3 regions of the Granulicella sp. L56 genome follow, and region 1 is predicted to be linked to each of the others. Evidence: riboswitches for the same ligand, from Rfam matches in the RefSeq annotation. Region 1 holds a riboswitch; each other region holds the start of a gene.
The links. A riboswitch is a leader RNA that binds a small molecule or an ion and turns the genes downstream of it on or off. The one in region 1 is predicted to bind cobalamin.
Positions count from the first base shown of each region.

Region 2: another riboswitch for cobalamin. It lies ahead of metE (5-methyltetrahydropteroyltriglutamate--homocysteine S-methyltransferase); the one in region 1 lies ahead of GSQ81_RS14075 (ribonucleoside-diphosphate reductase subunit alpha).
Region 3: another riboswitch for cobalamin. It lies ahead of GSQ81_RS04130 (TonB-dependent receptor); the one in region 1 lies ahead of GSQ81_RS14075 (ribonucleoside-diphosphate reductase subunit alpha).

Region 1 covers NZ_LMUS01000006.1:1,516,109-1,519,358, forward strand. Annotated here, with positions in the region: gene GSQ81_RS14065 (DUF2264 domain-containing protein) at 1-296, shown strand, start outside; gene tdh (L-threonine 3-dehydrogenase) at 309-1,346, opposite strand; cobalamin riboswitch at 1,724-1,926, shown strand; gene GSQ81_RS14075 (ribonucleoside-diphosphate reductase subunit alpha) at 2,027-3,250, shown strand, end outside.
Region 2 covers NZ_LMUS01000001.1:442,477-445,726, forward strand. Annotated here, with positions in the region: gene metE (5-methyltetrahydropteroyltriglutamate--homocysteine S-methyltransferase) at 1-2,065, opposite strand, end outside; cobalamin riboswitch at 2,218-2,414, opposite strand; gene ftcD (glutamate formimidoyltransferase) at 2,407-3,250, opposite strand, start outside.
Region 3 covers NZ_LMUS01000001.1:1,015,462-1,018,711, reverse strand. Annotated here, with positions in the region: gene GSQ81_RS04140 (quinone oxidoreductase) at 35-1,000, shown strand; gene GSQ81_RS04135 (group II truncated hemoglobin) at 1,040-1,525, shown strand; cobalamin riboswitch at 1,679-1,890, shown strand; gene GSQ81_RS04130 (TonB-dependent receptor) at 1,926-3,250, shown strand, end outside.

The DNA.
Region 1 (3,250 bases):
CAGTTCTTCCACAGCAGGTTCGCTGTGCGCTCACTGCAGTTCAGCGGCGAACGCTTACAGCAGCGGGAACATTTTCAGCAGACGGATGGTTGCAGATTGGACTTGCGGGGCATCAGCCCTCGCTCGGCGAGACTTATATTTCAACTGGAAGCCTCTATCTTGCCAGCGCGGCGTGGCTGCCCCTCGGCCTGCCTCCAACGGACCCATTCTGGTCGGCGCCAGCGGCACCCTGGACACAGCAGAAAGCATGGTCCGGCGTAGACATTCCGGTGGACCATGCTCATGATGACGTTTAGCTCAAAGACGCATCAAGAATAAAGACTGGTCCAATCGAGAATCACTTTGCCTGTCATTCCCGACATCATCGCCTGAAAGCCTTGCTCGAAATCGGCGTAGGAATATCTGTGAGTGATGATCGGCGTGATATCAACGCCTGATTCGATAAGGACGCTCATCTTGTACCAGGTCTCATACATCTCGCGTCCATAGATACCTTTGATGGTGAGCATGTTGAAGACAACCTGCCTCAGATCAATCGCCATTTCCTTGGAAGGTATGCCGAGAATCGCAATCTTTCCGCCATGACTCATATTCGAGATCATTTCGCGAAGAGCAGCGGCATTCCCAGACATCTCAAGACCGACATCGAAACCTTCCTGGAGCCCAAGCTGCTTTTGCACCTCTGCTACAGGGGTTTCCATTGGGTTGACCGCAAGGGTAGCCCCCATCTTTCGTGCAAGTTCGAGACGATAAGGATTGGGATCCGTGATGACAACATGCCGCGCACCGGCGTGGCGAACGACCGGGATACACATGATGCCGATGGGACCGGCGCCTGTGATCAGGACATCTTCTGCGAGCACATCGAACGACAGAGCCGTGTGAACAGCATTACCAAAAGGATCGAAGATGGCAGCAACTTCCTGATTAATATCCGGGTGATGGCGCCAGATATTCGTCATGGGCAAGGCGATGAACTCCGCGAAAGCACCGGGGCGGTTCACACCCACTCCTGAGGTAGCCGCGCAGAGATGCCTTCTGCCTGCGAGACAGTTTCTACATCGGCCGCAGACAACATGGCCTTCTCCGCTGACGATATCTCCAGGGTGAAAGTCGTTGACGTTCGAACCAACTTGCACGATCTCGCCGACAAACTCGTGGCCGATCGTCATTGGCACAGGGATTGTGCGCTGCGCCCACTCGTCCCAGTTGTAGATATGAACGTCGGTTCCGCAAATTCCGGTATAGCGAACACGGATAAGGACATCGTTGATGCCGATCACCGGCTCGGGAACATCCTCAAGCCACAAACCTGATTTCGCATGAGCTTTTACAAGAGCTTTCATCTTAAGTCTCCCTTTACCAGTGGAACATCTTTCGCAGCCACAATCTATTTTCAGACAGAAGAAAAGGTTGTGCTCATACCTGCCGACTCCAGAATCTAATTGATGCCCTGAGAGATGGATCTGCGTTTCGATTTAGCAATGCGGACGTGACTCTTTACAGATGTGAAGATTTTCCGAGGACACGGCCACTTTTTTTCCCTGTTGCTCGCTGCTGCGCCGGCGCGTTAGCCAAAAATTCTTCCGAGGATAGACGGCCTGGCAGATTCGAATGGCCGTAATTGCAGCAAATTCAGGCCGTTTGCCCCGTGATGCCGCGATTTCCAAATATGCACAGGTACCCCTATATATCGCGGTTGACGCGTCGGAATACGCTTGATATAGTCGTTTTACTTCACGGTACCCGATTGCGAAATCGGGTTTAATAGGGAACCCGGTGAGATTCCGGAACTGCCCCGCAGCGGTAAGCAGGAACGAACGTCCCGTAAGAGCACTGGTCCGATACCTAAAAGTCGGGCTGGGAAGCTGGGATAAGTAGGCAGCCTGCAAAGTCCGAAGACCTGCCATGAGATGTGCCGATATGGCACAAAATTCACGCACCTCCGAGGGGAGGATGGGGTGATCGGCGTGTGTCTCGGCGATCCTTCCGTCTGTACCTTCCCGGAGCGAAAGGACACCTCCCCGTGGCGACTCTACAGACGACGCTCTCTGACCTTGATCCACAATTTCCTACTGCCGATGTTGCTCCGCAGATGCAGGTTCGCAAGCGCAGCGGCGCGCTGGAACCGGTAGATGTTAACAAGATTGTCCGCGCGGTGGAGAGGTGCTGCCATGGTCTGCCCCATGTCGACCCGATCCGTGTGGCCAGCAAAACCATCGGCGGATTGTTCGATGGCGCATCAACCCGCGAGCTAGATTCCATCTCAATTCAGACCGCAGCGGCCCTGATTGCAGAGGAGCCGGAGTACTCGAAGTTGGCAGCACGCCTGCTGCTGGCGACGATCTCGAAGGAAGTAAGCGGGCAGAATATCTATTCGTTCTCGCAATCGATTGAGGTCGGCCATCGAGAGGGCATCATCTCGATGGACACCGCTGAGTTTGTCGGCGCAAATGTGCGCAAGCTGAACAGCGCCATCGACGACCGCTTCTCCGACCGCTTCGAATACTTCGGTCTGCGAACGGTGTATGACCGCTATCTATTGCGCCATCCCATCACGCGGCAAGTGATCGAAACGCCACAGCATTTCTTTATGCGAGTTTCGGCAGGCTTATCGGTGCGAGTGAACGAAGCCATCGAGTTCTACAAGCTGTTGGCCTCGCACGATTACATGCCGAGCTCGCCGACATTGTTCAACAGCGGAACCAAGCACTCGCAGATGTCGTCCTGCTATCTGCTGGACTCTCCGGCCGATTCGCTCGATTCGATCTACGACACTTATAAACAAGTCGCATTGCTATCGAAGTTTTCAGGCGGTATCGGATTGGCATTTCATCGCGTTCGAGCAGAGGGTTCGCTGATTCGCGCGACCAATGGAATCTCGAATGGCATCGTGCCCTGGCTGCGCACGCTGGATTCATCGGTCGCGGCGGTAAACCAGGGAGGCAAACGGAAGGGAGCGTGCTGCGTCTATCTCGAACCATGGCACGCAGACGTTGAATCTTTCCTAGAGATGCGCGACAACACCGGCGACGCCGCTCGACGGGCATACAACCTGAACCTGGCGAACTGGATTCCAGATCTGTTCATGCGCCGCTCGGACGAGGATGGCATGTGGTCGCTGTTCGATCCAAAGGATGTTCCGCACCTGACCGACCTCTACGGCGAAGACTTCGACAAAGCCTATGTGGAAGCTGAGGAAAAACAGCTCTACCGCCGACAGGTGAAAGCACGCGATCTCTATGCGCGC
Region 2 (3,250 bases), on a different contig from region 1:
CGTTGGGGTAACCATGCCGCTTGAACGCATGAAGCATCTCCATGCGCGACCGCGCCGTCTCCATCGAGATAACGTCTGCATCCAACGCAGCAATCGACGACAGGATGTCTTCGAACTGGCAGTAGCACATATGCGTATGGATCTGCGTGCCATCCGTAACGCCGGACGTAGCCAGCCGAAACGCTTTGACCGACCAGTCAAGGTAAGCTGGCCACTCCGACCGCCGCAGCGGAAGCCCTTCGCGCAGCGCAGGCTCGTCCACCTGAATGACGCGGATGCCCGCCGCTTCGAGGTCTTGAACCTCTTCGCGTAAGGCCAGCCCGATCTGCCAGGCAACGTCCCTTTCGGAAATGTCGTTGCGAACGAACGACCATTGCAAAATGGTGATGGGACCGGTAAGCATTCCCTTCATTGGCTTAGTGGTGAGCGAGTTGGCATAGCTGCTCCACTCGACCGTGATGGGACGGGCTCGCGAGACATCGCCATAGATGATCGGCGGCTTTACACAGCGCGAGCCATAACTCTGCACCCAGCCGTTCGAGGTGAAGGTAAATCCGGCAAGATGCTCGCCAAAGTACTCGACCATGTCGTTGCGCTCGAACTCGCCATGGACGAGAACGTCGAGCCCAATCTGCTCCTGTTCGCGGATGCATTCCTCGGTCTTCTGTTTCAGAAAATCGTTGTACTTCGCATCCGAGATCGTGCCTTTCTTGTGTGCGGCTCGCTGCTTGCGAACCTCCTGCGTCTGCGGAAAGGAGCCGATGGTGGTTGTCGGCAGCAGAGGAAGACCAAGCTCCTGCCGTTGCACAGTGACACGCTGTTTGTAAGGCGACTTGCGCCGGAAGGCTCCTTCGGACAGTGTGGCGAGCTGTCCGCGAACGACCTTGTTAGTGCTGCTCTCTGCGACAAGACGGTCTTCGTGGCGACGGCGATTCTCCGCAAAGGCTGCGGCAGCTACTTCAGGTCCCTGCGCAAGTTGGACAAGCTCTTCCACCTTTTGCTTTGCGAAGCTGAGCCAGCTCAGCACTCGCGGATCGAGCTTGTCTTCATCGGCGGTGTCATAAGGAACGTGCAGCAGCGAACAGGATGGCGCAAGCTGCAACCGCTCTGCACCGATCTTTGCGGTAACGGAAGCAACGACCTGATGCAGTGCCTTCAGATCGGCGAGCCAGATATTACGGCCATCGACGCATCCAAGGCTGAGCGTCTGATGCGATTGCAACTGTTCAACCACTTCAGCAACTTGCTCAGACGCTCGAACAGCATCAATATGCAATCCGGCAGTGCCAAGCGAGCAAGCCAGTTCGAGATTGTCGCCCAGCTCGCCAAAGTAAGTCGTCAGCATCAGCTTGAGCGGAACGCTGGCAAGCTCGGCGTAGGCGGAGCGAAACGCCTCGGCATAGCCTTCAGGAAGATCGGTGACGAGAGCAGCCTCATCGATCTGAACCCACTCCGCGCCTGCTGCGGCAAGCTCGCCCAGCACCTTGCGATAAGCGTTCAGGAGTCGAGGCAAAAGGTCCAACGGATCGATGCCATCGACGGCTTTACCAAGCAGCAACAAGGTAATAGGACCTATCAAGACCGGCCTGGTTGCGATACCGAGGCTTTTCGCTTCGGCAAACTCGGCCAGCAGCTTTGTCGTGTAGGGCGTGAATGCGAGATCGTCGCTCCACTCCGGGACCAGGTAGTGATAGTTCGTGTCGAACCACTTGGTCATCTCCATGGCAGTCTGCTCGTTGCTGTTGCGTGCCATCTGGAAGTAGCGGGTGAGCGTGACTGGTCCAGCGCCGAAGCGTGACGGAGTTGCACCGATGAGCACCAGCGCGTCGAGCACCTGATCGTAGAACGAGAAGTCGTTGCTGGGAATGACATCGAGACCGGCATCTTTTTGTAGTTGCCAGTTGCGCTGTCGCAAGGTCTTTGCGGTTGCCAGCAGATCGGTCTCGCTCAAACGGCCGCGCCAGAAATCTTCCAGCGCGAATTTAAGCTCGCGATGGCGACCGATACGTGGATATCCCAAATTTGCGGTTACAGGATTTGCAGTTGATAGTGAAGGCGATAACATTGTGTGGGTTCCTCTCCTGATGAAACGAAGGAACCACCTTATGCGCAGGCATCGTCGCTTCCGCAGTAGCGGAGTCGACGGAACATTGGCAACCGGCCCATACTCGAGACCAGTGTCCTCAGCGCAGCCGCAGTGGGAGACGCAACGTCTCTTCCGCGGTGGTGGCGGCGGGCCGGTCTTCGGACTTTGGGCTACCTACTAAACGCCGCTTCCCATTCTTTTTCAAGAACAGTGCTTGGCCAGGGCCTTGCGTTGTTCGTTCCCATCACCGCTGCGAGTCAGCGCCGGAATCTCACCGGCTTCCCGTTTAACAAGACCGAGGTCTTGCACCTGCACATCTTTCACTTTACATCAGACGGAGGCCACGCGAGCGGCTGCTCCAACCGCCGCTCCAGAACTTTGAGCGCAGGATCGAAGCCGGTGATCTGCTTTACCCACTCCGAATCCGCTTCGTAGGCCTCTTCGGGAATAAGGCCGATGAGTTCAGCGTCGTCGATGAGAACGCCGTGCCGCTGCGCGAGATGCTGGATCGTCGCGTGAATGTGTCGCATGGGAGTGATGCGGAATTCGGTGATGTTCATGCTCACCTGGGCGCGGCCATTGGCGACGACGCCGATAGCCTTCACTCCATGCAAACCACCATTCGAGGCGCGGATGTCGCGAGCGATGGCGCGTGCAGCGGAGATGTCCGGCTGGTGCAGATGCACGTTGTAGGCGATGAGGAAGTTCCGCGCTCCAACAGCGGAAGCGCCTGCCGTCTCGTGCAGCCCTGGCCCGCCAATATCTGGGCTGCGGGATGAATCACGGCGCGTTGCTTCACGCAGTCCCTCGAACTGGCCTTTGCGTACCTCTTCAAGCTGGACGCGATCGGGACGTGCGGCGGCGGCTCCGTAAAAGTAGACAGGAACGCCGTAGGTTCTCCATATCAGCAGACCTGCCTGCCGCGCCAGCACGGCGCACTCCGCCATCGAGATGCCGCTGACGGGGATGAACGGGACGACGTCCGCAGCGCCGATGCGAGGATGAACGCCTTTCTGCTTGGTGAGGTCGATCAGCTCTGCCGCCTTGCCGACAGACTTGACTGCTGCCGCAATCACCGCTGCCGGTGGTCCTGCAACAGTGATGACGGAGCGATTGTGCGCCGTATCGAGCGACCAGTCGAGCAGGCTTACGCCTTCGACCTGC
Region 3 (3,250 bases), on a different contig from region 1:
CGGCAAATCGCTCCCCACTCGCATCCAATCCAGAATGCAAGCCATTCAGATTCTCGCTCCCGGCGGCCCCGACGCTCTCCTCCTCCGCGATCTCCCCACGCCAACTCCCGGCCCCGGTGAAGCTCTCGTCCGGCTCGAAGCCTCCGGTGTCAACTTCATCGACGTTTACTTTCGGGAAGGGCGCTATCCGGCCAAACTTCCTTACACTCTCGGTCAGGAGGCTGCGGGGACCGTTGTGGCCATTGGAGATAACGTCACCACTGTAGACGTTGGCGACCGCGTCGCCTGGTGTTCTATTCCGGGAACCTACGCTCAGTTGGCCGTAGCCCCCGCCGATCGCCTGGTTAAAATTCCCGAAGCTATCAGTTTTCAGCAGGCCGCCGGAGCCATGCTGCAGGGCATGACCGCCCACTACCTCGCGCACTCTACCTATCCCATCCGCAGCGGCGACGAGGTCCTTATCCATGCCGGAGCCGGTGGTGTCGGTCTTCTCTTTATCCAGATGGCCAAGTCGCTCGGAGCTCGCGTCTATACCACCGTCTCCAGCGACGAGAAAGCAGATCTCGCCCGTGCCGCCGGGGCCGATGAGGTGATCCTCTACACCAGGGAGGACTTTGCCGCGAAGATCAAAAAATCGAGCCCCTCCGGTCTGCACGCCGTCTACGATTCGGTAGGCAAATCCACCTTCGACAAATCGCTCGAAGTGCTTCGTCCGCGCGGAACCATGGTTCTCTTCGGCGGTTCCAGCGGTCCCGTCCCGCCCTTTGACCTGATCAAGCTCTCCGGCCTCGGCTCGCTCTACATCACCCGGCCCACGCTCAAGGACTACATCGCCACCCGCGCAGAGCTTGAACTTCGAGCCAACGCCGTCCTCAATGCCGTCGCCGACGGCACGCTCAAGCTACGCCTCGAGCACACCTATCCTCTTGCCGATGCTGCCCACGCTCACCGTGACCTCGAAGCCCGCATCACCACCGGCAAGCTCCTCCTCATCCCATAAGAATCGCGCACCGATCTGGTTCGCGCTAAAATTCCACTCATGGCTCCCAAAGTCCCCACGCTCTTTGAATGGCTAGGCGGCTCAGAACCCATCGACCGCCTTATCGACCGTTTCTACCAGAAGGTTCCTTCCGACCCTATTCTTGAGCCTCTCTTTGCTCAGATGCCGAAGGAGCACTTCCAGCATGTGGCCCAGTTCATCGCTGAAGTGCTGGGTGGCCCCGATGATTACTCCAAACTTCATGGCGGACACGCTGCTATGATCCGTCATCACCTCGGTCGAGGCATCACCGAGCAGCAACGCCAACGTTGGGTTGTTCTTCTCCTTGAAACCGCAGACGAACTGGAACTGCCCTCCGATCCCGAGTTCCGCTCTGCCCTCGTAGCCTACCTCGAGTGGGGCTCTCGTCTTGCCGTCATCAACTCAGCGCTCCCCGCTGATACCCCTATCGCCGATGCGCCCATGCCCGCCTGGAACTGGGGTGTTCCTGGCGGCCCCTATCAGCCCGATACCCCTGAATCCTGAAGGCCGCAAACAACAGGGCCTTGTCAGTCCACATTCGATCTACGCATTGATCTACGCATTCATTTTTGACTTCCATCAACCCATGCCTCAAACTTAAGCCTCACCCTTTTTCCCCTGCGGCCTGGCATCGTACCTCCGGCCGTTCCACTTAAACCCTTTGTCCCGATTCGGAATGCTCGGGAAGCGCGGTGAGACTCCGCCACTGCCCCGCAACTGTGATTCGCGCACGCAGCCGCACCACCGCTGCGTGAATGCCAGCCAGCCGCTCCCACTGATGCCAACGCATTGGGAAGGGAAGCAGCCAAGTCCTACGGCCATCATGCATCGCGTCAGTCAGGAGACCGGTTCCGTCTGCGTACATCAACCACATTCCCGAGGGGGGAATGGAGGAGCTTCACTCATGCCTGCACCTCTGCACCGTTCCGCGGTCGCGTCATCTCTTCGAACGCTCGCCGCACTCGCCGCTATCTCATTTCTTGCCGCACCCTGCGCCCGCGCCGTCATCGTTCGCGGCACCGTCACCGACCCGCTCGGCGCAGCTGTCGCCGGAGCCCGCGTCCAGCTCGTCCAGGGCAAGAGCGCCATCGCCGCCTCGCTCACCGGCCCCGACGGCTCCTTCGAGATCCGCAGCACCGCGCCCGGACGCTTCATCCTGCTCACCTCCGCGCGTACCTTCACGCCCAACATCGGCCAGGACTTCTACGGCGGCCGCACCGACGTCGTCACCCGCAACGTCACCCTTGAAGTCGCCTCCGTTACCTCCGCCATCACCGTCACGGCCACCGGAATCCCTACGCCCATCCAGCAGATCAGCTCACCAGTTACTGTCATCCCTCAATCCGATTTCGTCACCCAGGTTGGCATCGTCGACGACCTGCGCCAGTCGCCAGGCGCCGTCGCTGTGCAGACCGGCCAGTACGGCGGAGTCGCCTCGCTCTTTGTCCGTGGCGGCAACTCCGACGCCAACAAGGTCCTCATCGACGGCATTCCCGCCGAAGACGTCGGCGGAGTCTTCGACTTCGGCAACGTCTCCACCACCGCACTCAATGGCCTCGAGTTCTACCGTGGCCCCGACAGTGTCCTCTACGGCTCCGACGCCGGGGCTTCGGTCATCAATCTCTCGACTCCTCGTGGCAGCTCCCTTCGCCCCGTGCTCAACTACTCCGGGGACGCCGGCAACTTCCACACCTATCGCAACGAGGCCATCCTCAGCGGGGCCTACAACCGCTTCGACTACTACGGAGCCTTCTCTCGCTTCGACAGCTCCAACGCGCTTCCCCTCGACCGGTACCACTCCTCCACCAGCGCCGCCAATATCGGCTATAACATCACCGCCAACACTCAGGCGCGCTTCACCCTTCGCAACGCTGTCTCGGCCAGCGGCGTTCCCAACGCGCACGACTTCTTCGGCATCTCCGCCGCAGGCAAGCAGGGCAATCAGGACCTCTACTCCGGAGCCACCGTCGAAAACCGCATCAAGAAGTGGCATAACCTCGTCCGCTACGGCATCGCCCGCAAGCGTGAACAGCTCGTCCAGTTCTATCCCGTCGGCCAGCCTATCGTTTACGACCAATACGGCGACATCGCTTACTTCGGCAACAACGTCACCATCCGCGGAGCCAACGGGTACACCGCCACCGGCCGGGCCGCCATCAATTATCCCGGCACCTATCCCGCAGCCAATGATCAGGACTCCAACCGCGACGAGCTTTACTTCCAGTCCGA